Regions from separate parts of the Priestia sp. YIM B13552 genome, predicted to be linked through region 1. Evidence: a T-box and tRNA genes for the amino acid it is inferred to sense, from the RefSeq annotation. Region 1 holds a T-box; the other holds one or more tRNA genes.
What was found. A T-box is a leader RNA that pairs with one kind of tRNA and senses whether it is charged. The one in region 1 lies ahead of trpS (tryptophan--tRNA ligase), so its partner is inferred to be a tRNA-Trp.
Positions count from the first base shown of each region.

Region 2: it has a tRNA-Trp gene. The T-box ahead of trpS (tryptophan--tRNA ligase) is inferred to sense a tRNA for this amino acid. The anticodon was not compared.

Region 1 is NZ_JBHZOU010000001.1:1,139,475-1,146,520, forward strand. Features, by position in the region: gene ACFX40_RS05560 (ABC transporter permease) at 1-882, opposite strand, end outside; gene ACFX40_RS05565 (ABC transporter permease) at 885-1,820, opposite strand; gene ACFX40_RS05570 (peptide ABC transporter substrate-binding protein) at 1,918-3,564, opposite strand; T-box leader at 4,231-4,435, shown strand; gene trpS (tryptophan--tRNA ligase) at 4,512-5,501, shown strand; gene ACFX40_RS05580 (YjbA family protein) at 5,530-6,279, opposite strand; gene opp4C (oligopeptide ABC transporter permease) at 6,580-7,046, opposite strand, start outside.
Region 2 is NZ_JBHZOU010000003.1:574,482-581,527, reverse strand. Features, by position in the region: gene ACFX40_RS15070 (GerAB/ArcD/ProY family transporter) at 1-981, opposite strand, end outside; gene ACFX40_RS15065 (hypothetical protein) at 1,486-1,755, shown strand; gene ACFX40_RS15060 (zinc-dependent alcohol dehydrogenase) at 1,965-3,104, shown strand; gene ACFX40_RS15055 (phospholipase D-like domain-containing protein) at 3,491-4,885, shown strand; tRNA gene ACFX40_RS15050 (tRNA-Trp) at 5,107-5,180, shown strand; tRNA gene ACFX40_RS15045 (tRNA-Leu) at 5,207-5,288, shown strand; tRNA gene ACFX40_RS15040 (tRNA-Gly) at 5,308-5,379, shown strand; gene ACFX40_RS15035 (Na+/H+ antiporter NhaC family protein) at 5,594-6,994, shown strand.

The DNA.
Region 1 (7,046 bases):
AATTACGTTGAACGCTAAGATTGTTAAACAGATAAACAAACCTGGGAAAAATAAGCGCCAAGGATAGTATTCCAAAGCAGGTAAGCCTTCTGAAGCCATTGTTCCCCAGCTTGCAAGCGGTGCCGGAACGCCTAGTCCCAAGTAGCTTAAAAATGCTTCTGTAAAGATTGCTGAAGGAATCGTTAGTGTCATTGTTACTAAAATTGGACCTGTTGCGTTAGGAATAAGATGTTTAAATAAAATACGTTTTGTTGTTGCTCCTAATGTTTGTGAAGCCATTACGTACTCTTGATTTTTCAACTGCAATACTTGTCCACGTACAATACGGGCCATGTTTATCCAGCCGGTAATGGTCATCGCCAAAATCATCGTGCCTAACCCTTGGCCAAGCATAACCATTAAAATAATAACCAGTAAAAGGTAAGGAACACCATATAAGATATCCGCAACACGCATCATTGTTTCATCCGTACGGCCGCCGCGGTATCCAGAGATGCTCCCCCAAACTACGCCGATGAATAAATCAATTAAAGCTGCTGCTAATCCGATAAATAATGAAATACGAGCGCCTTCCCACGTACGAGCAAAAACATCACGCCCTAATTCATCTGTACCGAACCAGTGCTCAGAAGATGGAGCCTGATTAGCATTCAGTAAATCATTGGTTGCATAATCATATTTCACCATCAATGGACCAAATATAGCCATAAAAACAAGGAGAACCATTAGTACTACACCAAACATAGCAAGCTTATTTTTGCGAAAACGAATAAAAACATCTTGCCAGAATGAAAGACTCGGTTTTTCAATCTTTTCTGCCTGAGCGCGGTCAATCCCTGCTGTTTCAAACATTTCTTTAGGAATTTTCGGAAGTTGCTGCATAGTTACTCTCCTTTCTTAGCACCTGTAAGTTTAATTCGAGGATCAATGAAGCCGTATGCAATATCTACAAGCAAGATACAAAAAAGTAGTAAAATACTGTAGAATACCGTTACGCCCATAATCGTTGTATAATCTCGGTTTGAGATACTGAGTACAAAGTGTGAACCTAATCCCGGGATACCAAATATCTTTTCAATAACAAAGCTACCCGTTAAAATCCCTGCTACTAAAGGTCCCATATAGGATACAACTGGAAGCATCGCATTTCTCATGGCGTGTTTAACTGTAATAACGCCTCTGCTTAAACCTTTTGCTTTCGCTGTACGAATATAATCATTGCTTAATACTTCAAGCATACTCGAACGAGTTAATCGTGCGATAAACGCCATAGGGGTTGAAGCAAGTGCAAGAGCTGGTAACACCGTGTGTGCCCAAGATTCCCAGCGTGCAACCGGAAAAATTTGTAGTTTCATAGCCAAAACGTATTGTAATACCGCTGCCATGATAAAACTCGGAACTGAGATTCCTAGAACTGCAATAACCATCGCCGTGTAATCTTGCCACTTATTATGTTTTAAAGCAGCAATAACACCAAGTACTACACCAATAGCAATCGCTATTAAAATAGCTTCCATCCCTAGCATGAATGAAACAGGGAATCCGCCGTTAATCAAATCATTTACCGTTTGGCCTTTATATTTGAAAGATGGACCAAAATCCCACTTTAAAATTGATGTTAAATAATCAAAGTACTGATGGTACCAAGGCTGGTCTAGACCGTAATACTGATTTAGATTTTTTTGAATTTCAGGGGGAAGCTGCTTTTCTGATGTGAATGGACCTCCTGGAACAGCACGCATTAAGAAAAAGGTCGCTGTTACGATCAGCCATAATGATAGAAACATATAAATAAGTCGTTTTCCTATATATTTGAACACCCTGACACACCTCCATATTTTTACAAAATTCGCGCACAAGAAAGAAAAGTATATGGAGCACCAGGCCCCATATACCCTTTGTCATAATTGATGTTACTTACTCAAAATGAGCCCATTTAATCTGAATGTCTCCAAGTCCAGACATCACAACATCTTTCAGCTGCTTATCTTGTACCCAAGCGTTTGTATAGAAGTAGATTGGTGCCACTGGCATTTCATCCATGAAGATACCTTCTGCTTTTTTCAACATTTCCAGACGTTTTTTAGGATCTGTTTCTTTTTGAGAGTCAATTAATAACTTTTTATATTCTGGGTTTTCCCAGTTTGTATCATTGTTTCCGCCTTTTTTATCACGGAACAATTCTAAGAAGTTGATTGGATCGTTAAAATCTCCTAACCAGCCCATACGTCCAACTTGATAATCTCCTTGGTGTAATTTTTCAATGTAAACAGCCCACTCAGAGTTGTCTAACTGTACTTTAATACCAAGGTTTTTCTTCCACATATCTTGAACAGCTTGTGCAATTTTTGCATGTTTTTCATCCGTGTTGTATGAAACCTTAATTGCTGGTAGTTCTGAAGCGTCTTTAAGGCCCATTTCTTTCAAGCCTTTTTCTAAATATTCTTTTGCTTTTTTCACATCATTGTCTTTGAAGTAACCTTTTTTGTTGTCTTCAAACATTGTTGGTGGTACAGCCGCCATCGCTGGAACTGAACCGTCTTTTGTAATTTGTTCTGTAATACCTTTACGATCAATTGCATAAGCTAATGCTTTACGAATGTTCACGTTATCTAAAGGTTTTTGTTCTGTATTAAACTTGTACCAGTAAGTACCTGCAATCTCTTGAATGTTTAATGAACCGTCTTTCTTTAATTCAGGAAGTGCATCAGCTGGTAATTGACCAGTAGGCATACCCGCCCAGTCTAATTCACCGTTTTTGAACATTGAAAGTTCAGTGTTGTTATCATTGATCATGTACATTTCAACTTTTTTAAGTTTTACAGCATCTTTATCCCAATAGTTTTCATTAGGAACTAACTCGATTTTGTCATTATGTTTCCAAGTTTTAAGCTTGAAAGGACCGTTTGACGTATAGTTTTCGCCTGCATTTGTGTACCATTTTTCATTTGATTCAGCAATTTTCGTATTCACTGGGAAGTACGTATAGAAAGCTGTTAATTCTAAGAAATATGGCGTTGGATTTTCTAATGTTACTTCAAGCGTTTTATCATCTGTTGCTTTAACCGCAACATCATCTAATGAACCTTTTCCTTCATTAGCAGCTTGTGCATTTTTAACATAGTATAATTGATATGCATATTGAGATTCGTTTTTAGGATCTAACGCCCATTTCCATGCATATTCGAAATCTTTTGCTGTTACAGGGTCACCATTTGACCATTTTGCATCGTCGCGAATCGTAAACGTATATTTAGTTTGATCATCGCTGACCTTCACATCTTTCGCCATTGCATTTTCAGGTTTTCCATCTTTACCGATACGAGTTAAACCTTCAAATGTTTGTAATAATACGTTTGATGACGTTGAATCATTAGCTAAGCCTGGGTTTAGTGAAAAAGGCTCAGTTTTAATGTTTACGCGAAGCTCTTGCTCTTTTTTCTTGTCGCCGCCATCACTGCTAGCATTTTCACTGCCACCAGATTCTTTGTTAAATCCACATGCAGCTAAAAACAAGCTCATTACAAGCAGCAAACTGAAAAGAATCGACAACCTTTTCTTCATTGCGTGTTACCCCCTATTAAATTTTGTTTGTGTGGCAACCATATTTTTTTGATATGCACTAATTTCTTAATCCTCTTTCAATACAAAATAATCAGTTATTTTTTCACGTAGTAGAGCATTAAAGACCTCACTGCAAAATTATTCTTCTACTCTATGAAACTGTCATCAATTGTTTACATGCTGTAAATCCAATGTATGCGCTTAATATGTAGAAGACTCATTCATTACAAAATTCGCTAATTGAAACAAAACATTGTCTATTTTGTGTTTTCTGAAAAATTAAGAAATTGTAATACCTTTGTAAAAAATATGTTTGTTACGCCTATTATAAATATTTTAAAAATTTATTGCAATACTATTATTTAATGGTATTTTTTTGTCATGAGGGAAAAAACCTTATCTTATAAGGATTGTGCCTACTTGTCAGACTTCTAAAATCTTTTTTGTAGTATAGGTATTACAAGAGTATTACAAAGTTATTAGAAATACTAAATAAAAGATTTTTACCAAATCCTCCACCAAATTTTCATCAAGAAATGCTTTAATTAAAAGGTTCTTGTCTTTTTTTGCCGCTGAAAAATTCCAGTAAATTGTCTTATAAAACTTTTTAGCGATAAGATGTTTAAATTCCTGCTTTTTCGCGTTATAATAACGAATAACTATATAATTAAAGCTGTGAAAAAGAGTAGTATGCAGAATTTTCATTTTTAGAGAGTTTGTGGCTGGTGAGAACAAACATTGAAACCTGCAGAATGGACTTTGGAGCTTTCAAGTGCAAAGCTTGAACGTTGACCTCAACGTTACATGAATAAAGATAGTTCACAATTATGTGTGCTAATTAGGGTGGCAACGCGGTCCATTCGCCCCTAGCTTATGCTAGGAGTGGATGGGCCTTTTTATGTTGTATCCGTAAATTAGCATCATATATGTGCAGATGAAAGGAAGATTTGATGAAAACAATTTTTTCAGGTATTCAACCAAGCGGTACAATCACTTTAGGTAACTACATTGGAGCGATGAAGCAATTTGTTGAACTTCAACATGACTATAACTGTCATTTTTGTATTGTAGATCAGCATGCAATTACAACGCCTCAAGATCGTTTAGCACTTCGTAAAAACATTCGCAGCCTTGCTGCTCTGTATGTAGCGGTAGGAATTGATCCAGCAAAATCGACTTTATTTATTCAATCGGAAGTGCCTGCCCACACAGAAGCGGGATGGATGTTACAGTGCGTAGCGTATATCGGTGAACTTGAACGTATGACTCAGTTTAAAGATAAGTCCGCTGGAAAAGAAGCAGTATCAGCAGGATTACTAACTTACCCTCCATTAATGGCAGCGGATATTCTTTTATACAACACCGATTTGGTTCCAGTTGGTGAAGATCAAAAGCAGCATTTAGAATTAACGCGTGACTTAGCTGAGCGCTTTAACAAAAAATACAATGATATCTTCACTATCCCTGAAGTACGTATTCCAAAAGTGGGCGCACGCGTCATGTCTCTTCAAGATCCTACGAAAAAAATGAGCAAGTCCGATCCAAACCAAAAAGCTTTCATTACGCTCTTGGATGACGCTAAAACAATTGAAAAGAAAATCAAAAGTGCCGTAACGGATTCAGAAGGTATTGTTCGCTACGATAAAGAAAATAAGCCAGGTATTTCAAACTTATTAAGTATTTATTCAATCCTAGCCAATAAATCGATCGAAGACATTGAAGCGATGTACGAAGGCAAAGGTTATGGTGACTTTAAAGCTGACACAGCCAAAGTGGTAGCTGAAGCACTTGCTCCAATTCAAAAAAGATATTATGAATTAGTTGATTCTAGCGAGCTAGATGATATTTTAGATCAAGGTGCCGATAAAGCAAATGCAACGGCTAATAAAATGCTTCGCAAAATGCGAAACGCAATGGGAATTGGCCGTAAACGTTAAAAAAACGACTGCTATGCAGTCGTTTTTTTTAATTAACTTTTGGCTCTTGTTCAATTTCCCAAAGTTTTTCAAAGAAAGGTTGTCCTTTTACTAAGCGCTCGCATAATAATTTATGCTTCGGTGACCACCCTGACTTCGTTTCATCGTATAGCTGATTCCACACGTCTTGAAACGGCATCTCTTGAATGTCTTCGTACTTCGTTGGATTCCACTCCGTGTACCAGTAGCGGATTTGAGCTGTATTTTTTGTTGTATGTAGCTGATCAAGTGCCATAAATAACAGCTGTTTTAGCTGACGTTCTTTACGTGTTAGTCCTCTCATCGTTTCAGGAGACGGTGAAAGAATATGATGCTCTTTTTTATTCAGCTCGTCTTCACTGAACTTATATTCTAGCTCTTCTTGATCCGCAATCATCTCATAGACTAACTGTTCTTGTCTTGGAATTAAGCGGCTTTTTCGAATTGGAATATGATATCCCATCGTATCAATTGCTAAAATATTCGTTCCATCTGTAACGATAAAACAATATTCAACCTGCGTGCGTTCATGATTTTTCCGAATGTATGCTTTCTGATAGACATCTTGTAGTAGTTGTTGAGGTAGCTCGGAAAGATCATTTTCAATGTAATGAAATAAAAGCGGATTTACTTTTAATAACGGTGCTTGATCGAGCAGTTCTACACAATCGTCTTTTCTCCACTCATGGAAATGACACACATTATAACCGTTTTCTTCGCCTTCAAACCAATTAACCCATACATCATGAAGATATAGCATAATTTACCCCTCACTTACTATCTGTTTGTTATCCATCAGTATAGGCAGATAAAGGAATTTTTATTCCAAATGATGTTATTTTTCTAAAAATTAATTGTAAAATACCTTCGTTGTTGGCTATTGTTCAAATGCACTTATTTCGAAGCACAGATATAACGCCAGTGCTAATGATTGCTAAAGGCTTTATGAGCTATATCGACCCCTATAAGCAGAAAAAAATCCGAGTTTCTTCTATAGTAATAGGTTTGTCAGGAGGTCTGACAAACCTAAAAAAATCTATCACACTTTTGTGATAGATTTTTAACGAAGAGATTTGGGATTCAAAGCATCTTTTAATCCTTCACCAATGAAGTTGATAGCTAGGATCGTAAATGTAATAGCTAAACCTGGCGGAACCCACATCCAAGGCTTATTCTGCAGCACATCTGATTCCCTTGCTTCTGTCAGCATATTCCCCCAGCTTGGCGTATCAGCCGGCACGCCAAAACCGATAAAGCTAATCGCTGACTCAAACACAATAAGGATCGCCATCTGCAAACTGGCTTGAACCACAATCGTTGAAAACACATTTGGCAGCAAATGTTTAAAGATGATTTTAAACGGGCTGCACCCAATGGAAACAGCTGAAAGCACATATTCATTTTCTTTTTCAGCCAAGACTTTGCTTCGAACCAGCCGGGCCGTACTTCCCCAGCTTAGGAAACTAACAACTAGGATGAGCGTCCAAACGCCTGAGATCTTTCCAATTAGGATTGTATTTAACACTA
Region 2 (7,046 bases), on a different contig from region 1:
ATACACAATAAGGGAAAGGGTAATCATAATGAGCGCGACTGGAAAAGAAAATAGCTTGTAGTCCTTTATATGAAATACATTGGCAAACCCCAAAAGAGTAGCGTAAAAATAAATGCAAAGTTTAAAAAAGAGAGTAATAAACCACAAAATAGCAATGACCACTTCAATTCCTTGAAGAAAGTTTCCTACATCAATTCTTCTTCCTAATTCATAGCTTGGAAACATGGTGATTTGGGAGTAATAAGGACCAAGTACTAAAATTCCGAGTAAGATTAATGTAACCATCACTAGTCCACCGGCTATATTACCTATATAAAAAGATTGAGTTGCCTTTTTCGTGTCTGGTGTATGAGAAGGAAAAATCATAAGCAGAATGGTATAAGTCAAAGAACTCATGCTTAAAAACGTTAAAACAGCCCGAATAAAAGCTTTTGGATGGATTTCGAACACCGGCTGAATATGCTCTATTTTAATTTGAGGGATCATAGACAAAATAAGAAGTCCGAATAATCCGACAAACCACGGAAATAAAATCTCGGCACTTCGTGCAATAACTTCTATTCCTAGGCGTACTCCTACGATGACCACACCCATAAATGCGATGTGGATGGCTGTAAGCGGCGTGTAGGGAAGAATTTGTGTAGTGAGAAAATTTCCTACATAGTAAAGAACTTGACTGCTGATAAATAAATTGGATAACACAAAAACAGCAGAAACAATCTTTCCAAATAGTTTGCCTAAAATTTTTTCGTTCATTTCCATCAGCGTAAGCGTTGGAAACATTTTTCCTAGTGAGGTAAAAAGCAAAACTAAGCCAATTCCTAATGCTACACCAAAGAGTGCGGCAATCCAGGCATCTTGATGAGCATCAGCTGTAATAGCGGCAGGTACAACAATAATTGTGCTTCCGATGCTATACAAAGTTACTAATTTGCGAAACTGCGCAGCTGAAATATTGATTTCATTAAGCAAAATGAGCACATCCTTTTGCCATATACACTAATTAAGTGATCCAACGGAATAATAAGTGACTTAAAGGTTGAAACATTACTTCTACCCAATCAGAAGGGTTGGGTAGAGGCAGCCGAAAGATTTTTGCAAGAGCGATTATGATGCTGATTGTCATGAACACAATAAAAATGTTCCGTTCCTTTTTATGAGAGTGTTGAGGTAATCTTTTTATTTCCATCCATATAATCCCTGCACAAATGATCAAAAAGGAAAGAAACAAGTGCATGCAGTCAACCCCAATACATTTTTTCGTTCAGATAAGCTATTCGTATGATGTCCGCTAAAGAAAGTGATTATACATTTTTGTAAAATATAGAAAGCATTTCAGGAGATAGAAGATATTTTCTAGGGCTCTTAAATGATTGAGGGATTTGTTATGAGGAATATTCACTTAGCTTTAACCTATTGAAGCGTCGTATGAATAAGTAGAAAAATGCCACACTAAAGAGTGAACAAATGGAAAGGAGCACTATGATGAAAAAATTCCCATACAATAAAGATAAACAACAATCGTTTCAAGCAGCACAGCAGGGGCATAAAGAAGCAGTAGATGCATATGAACAGGCAAATGAAGCTAAAAATGATGCATCGTACGGACATGAAGCGAAGCAAGCGATAGGTGAAGTGAATGAAGCCTCTCAGCAAATTGAGAATGCGCTTGAAAATGCTTCTGAAACACAGCGTCAGCGTTTAACAGAGTTTCAGCAAGATATAGAAGATATGGAGAACGACCTTAATCAGTAAAAGAGCCGCTGTTTTACTTAGGCAGGTTCACAATAGAGAGTATAAATTGTAAAAGCAGAAGATAATGAACTTCTGCTTTTTTTGTCGTGTAAGAAGTATTTACGCTCATTTTTTAATGGAAATGAAGGCTAAATAAATTCCCACCCATACATATACATATTTTGGGACATTAAGGGTATAGAGCAGTAATTTAATTAAGGAGGATGATTATGAAAGCAGTAACTTTTCAAGGTGCAAAGGATATCCAAGTAAAAGAAGTAGAAGATCCATCTTTGAAGAAAAAAGACGATATTATTGTTAGGATTACATCTACAGCCATTTGCGGTTCGGATTTACATATCTACCAAGGTGCTCTCCCGGCTGAAAAAGGATACGTTATTGGCCATGAACCAATGGGAATTGTAGAAGAAGTAGGTCCAGAGGTAACAAAAGTAAAAAAGGGAGACAGAGTAGTTTTACCGTTCAATATTTCGTGCGGGACCTGTTATTATTGTCAGCATGATTTAGAAAGTCAATGTGATAACTCTAATCCTAATAAGGAAATCGATACAGGAGGATACTTCGGGTTCACTGAACGATATGGGAATCACCCAGGAGGACAGGCTGAACTATTACGTGTTCCCTTTGGGAATTTTATGCCATTTGTAATTCCGCCCTCCTGTGAGCTTGAAGATGAGGCATTGTTATTTATGTCGGATGTTCTGCCAACCGCTTATTGGAGTGTAGAAAATTCCGGAGTTGGACCTGGGGATACAGTAGTGGTTCTTGGCAGCGGCCCTATTGGATTAATGACTCAAAAGTTTGCATGGATGAAAGGTGCTAAACGGGTCATCGCTGTTGATAACGTTCCATATAGATTAAAACGAGCTAAACAAATGAATAACGTAGAGTGCTTTAATTTTGATAAATACGACGATATGGGAAGCTATATTAAAGAGGTAACCGGTGGTGGAGCAGATGTTGTAATTGATTGTGTAGGAATGGATGGAAAGAAATCACCAGTAGAAGCGATTGAACAAAAACTCAAGCTGCAAGGAGGAACGTTAAGTGCTATTCAAATTGCATTAAAAGCAGTAAGGAAATTTGGGACAATTCAGCTAACAGGTGTATATGGATCGATATATAATATGTTTCCTCTTGGGAACATTTTTGAAAGAAACATCACTTTAAAAATGGGACAGGCTCCAGTCATTCATTACATGCCAGAATTATTTAAAAAAATTACAGATAGGGAGTTTGATCCTACAGAAATAATTTCTCATAAAATCCCTCTTAATCAAGCAAGTGAAGCCTATGAAATGTTTAACAATCATCAGGATGAATGTACAAAAGTTATCTTAAAACCATAATAAAGCACATATCTCCTTAAATATGTATAAAGAAAAAATTGAGAATTATTTTACAATAGTCATATCTATTTGAAAGAGGCTGGAACAAAAGCATGTTATTTGAAGGAAGATCCGAGCGCGTTTGATTCTTGATGGAGAATCAAACGCGCTCGGCTTTTTTTATTGGTAGTGTAAACGTAAGTTTCGTTTATATAATTGCTTCTAGCTGTTGTTTGGAAGGAAAGGCGAAGACTTGCACGGAAATCAACAGTGGTATAACAAATAATCCATCATTCCATTCTTATTTTAAAAGGTATAGAAGTTAAAAAAGTAAGAATCCTAATAAAAAGAAACGATAAGAATGGAAAGGGATTGTGACAGGAAATATGCTAATAAACATACTAATAATGATTGTCGTATTGTACTTCATATATGTATTCGCAACTGCAGTGGTACTGTTTTATGTCCCTTTGCACAAGGGAAAAGACTTAAAAGTAATGAATACTGAGAATTTTTACGGGAAGAAAGAATCTACAGACCGAGTTATGCTTTTGGAAAACGGTTATTTTTCAGGGCTTGTTCGAATGCAGATGATTCAAGAAGCGAGGCATACAATTGATATTGCGTACTTTTCCATCGGTAAAGGTCGTTCTTCGGATTTACTTATGGGCGCTTTATTCGAAGCTGCGGATCGAGGTATACGTATTCGCGTGCTGTTAGACGGGATCTCTCATGGGCTAAAAGGCAAGAGGAAAAATGTTCTTTATGCTCTAGCTTTCCACAATAATATAGAATTAAAGTACTATGAGCCCTTCACTATTTTTAAACCTTGGACATGGCATAATCGTCTTCACGATAAAATAATAGTAGTCGATGGCCAATTAGGTATTATTGGAGGACGAAACATTGGAGATAAATACTTGGCCAGTCAACCAAATAAAAATTTTGTCTATGACCGTGATGTGCTGATTTATAACACAAAGCAAGAAAGTCATAGTGTCATTCTCTCAATGGAGAAGTATGTAGAGAAATTATGGAATCATCCGTATACACGAAAAGCTTTTCCAAAGCTCAAGAAAACTAAACAATTTCGCGGTCTTTCAGGAAAGAAATTGTTGATAGATCAATACGAAGAGGCCAAAAAAGCAAACGAACCTTTTGTCCATCCTTATATTGTATGGAGAGAAGCAACGATCCCTACAAGAAAGATTTCTTTTATTACAAATCCTATTCAACGAATAAATAAAAGCCCTTTTATATGGAAAACGTTTATTAAGCTTTCCCAACAAGCTGAAAAATCCATTGTTGTTCAAACCCCTTATATCGTACCAACAAAAGAGATGGAACAGTATATAGATAAGCGAGTAAAACCAAAAGTGCAAAGAATTATTTTAACTAATTCTATTACATCCACTCCAAATGCTATGGCTTTTTCTGCATACTTGGGAGTAAAGAATCGCGTCATAAAAGCTGGTTCGAAGCTTTATGAATATCAAAAGCCTTATTCAATTCACGGGAAATCTGTTGTTTACGATCAGCGTTTAAGTGCAGTTGGTTCTTTTAACCTAGATTCGCGCTCTGCATTTTTAAATACTGAATCCATGGTTATGATAGATAGTGAAGAATTTGCAGCCCAGTTAACAGGAGCTATTGAAGCTAAAATTTCTCACAGTATGCTTGTGGGAGATGAGGGAGAACCTGTGGATGTTAATACGGATTCTCAAAAAAACGTGCCTCCTGTAAAATCTGCACTCCTACATATTCTTTCGGTCTTTACACGATTTTGGAGACATTTTGTATAGTACTTTGTTACAGCAGAGTCTCTAAAAACAAATAGCGGAGATTAAAGAGGACTGCAGCTGGTGAAGGGAATGTGTAAAAAGCTGTGATATGCCTCACAGTTTTTTGAAAACCGCTAGTACTAGTTATGATTCATCAAAAGATCTATTGACGAAATTCCATATATGTTTTATTATGATGTAGCGTCGTTAATAAACGAGGTTCTTTTGAAGAGGTCATTTCTAGGGGCATAGTTTAAAGGTAGAACTACGGTCTCCAAAACCGTCAGTGTGGGTTCAATTCCTACTGCCCCTGCCATTTTGGAGTTATCTTTTAATTCACACGCGGGTGTGGCGGAATTGGCAGACGCGCTAGACTTAGGATCTAGTGTCTTATGACGTGGGGGTTCAAGTCCCTTCACCCGCATCTTAATTTAGATAAATGCGCGGAAGTAGTTCAGTGGTAGAACACCACCTTGCCAAGGTGGGGGTCGCGAGTTCGAACCTCGTCTTCCGCTTCTTTTCAAAAGCAGTTTGCATGTGCAAACTGCTTTTTTGTTGTAGAAATAAAGAGTTTTATTATGCTGTTTGTAATCAGAAATATTTTATTAAAGCAGTACTGCTTATACGTGTTGCTTTCGTGAATATACACATAATATTGGGGTTACATTAAAAGCTAATGAACGATACGTGAAGACATCTAATATGGTTTTTAAGATAGGGGAGAGTCCTATGGAATCTAGTTGGTTTTCGATTATACCGTTTTTAATTGTTATTCCCATAGCTATTTTCACGAAACAAGTGCTGCCAGGGTTGTTTTTAGGCTTATTAGTAGGTGCTTATTTAATTGATCATTCGATTATCGGAGGTGTTGAAAAGCTACTTCACTATGTTGTACAAGCTCTTAGAAATAAAAGTAATATAGAAATCGTCGTCTTTTTATACGCGTTTTCAGGGCTTATCGGAATGATTAAGATGGCTGGAGGAGTTAAGGGGTTTGTGGAAACAGCTGCAGAAAGAATTGATACAAGAAAAAAAGCCCTTATTTTAACCTATGTTTCAACCATTGGAACATTCAGTGCTCCCACATTTCGTTTTGTGACGATCGCACCCATCATGAGAGCGCTGCTGAAAAAAGTGAAAATGACGACAGCAGAGCTAGGGTTTGTTATTGAAACAACTGCTACTCCTGTTATCGTCTTAATTCCTGTGGCAACGGCATTTGTAGGGTATATGGTCTCAATCATTCAAATGGCAATTGATCATCAAGGCATAAAACAAGACGCTTATTCTTTGTTCATTCAAAGCATTCCTTATAACTTCTTTTCGATTGTGATTATTCTAGTAGGGATTTATTTCAGTTTTTTTCATCATTCAACATCTACGGCTCCTATGAAGCTAGAGGAAGAAGACGAAAAAGATTGGCATGATTGTCATCCTTGCGTGTCGAAGGATTTGCCTTCTAAGCCTTGGAATCTGTTAGTACCTTTACTTGTTGTGATTTCACTTACTTTACTTTTAACATGGTGGAGCGGGCATCATAAGAGCCACAGCTTTTTTGAAGCATTTATTAAAGCAGACGTGCTAGAAGCGATGGTAGTAGCTTTAATTATCACTACGTTAATTACCCTCATTTTTTTCTTGTTTCAGCGCTTTACATTGCAGAATTTGCTTAATGGTTTTATCACAGGAGGCAATGACTTAATGTCTGTTATTCTGCTGTTATCGGTAGTATGGGGATTATCCGCTGTTACAGAAGACTTAGGTTTTTCAAATTTTGTGACGGCACATTCTAAGTGGATTCCTCAAATGTTTGTCACTCCTTTTATGTTTGTGTTTGGAGCTGCTATTTCTTACTTTATCGGGTCTGCTTGGGGGACATGGGGGATTTTAATGCCGCTTGGCGTATCGCTTGCAAGTTCTGCAGATCTTTCTTTGCCATTAATTATCGGTGCGGTGTTTGCGAGCGGTTCCTTTGGAGCATTTTCTTCACCTTTAAGCGACGATACGAATACCATCGCCAAAATATTAGATTTATCTGTTATTGAATATGCCAAATATAAATTAAAGCCAGCTTTAATTGCAGCGGGAATAACAGTTGCTTTCTATCTTGTTGTATCTTTCTTGTTTTAAATGAGGGAGTAGCTATCTATTCTTCACTTTTCATTTTTTTTAGCTTAACGTA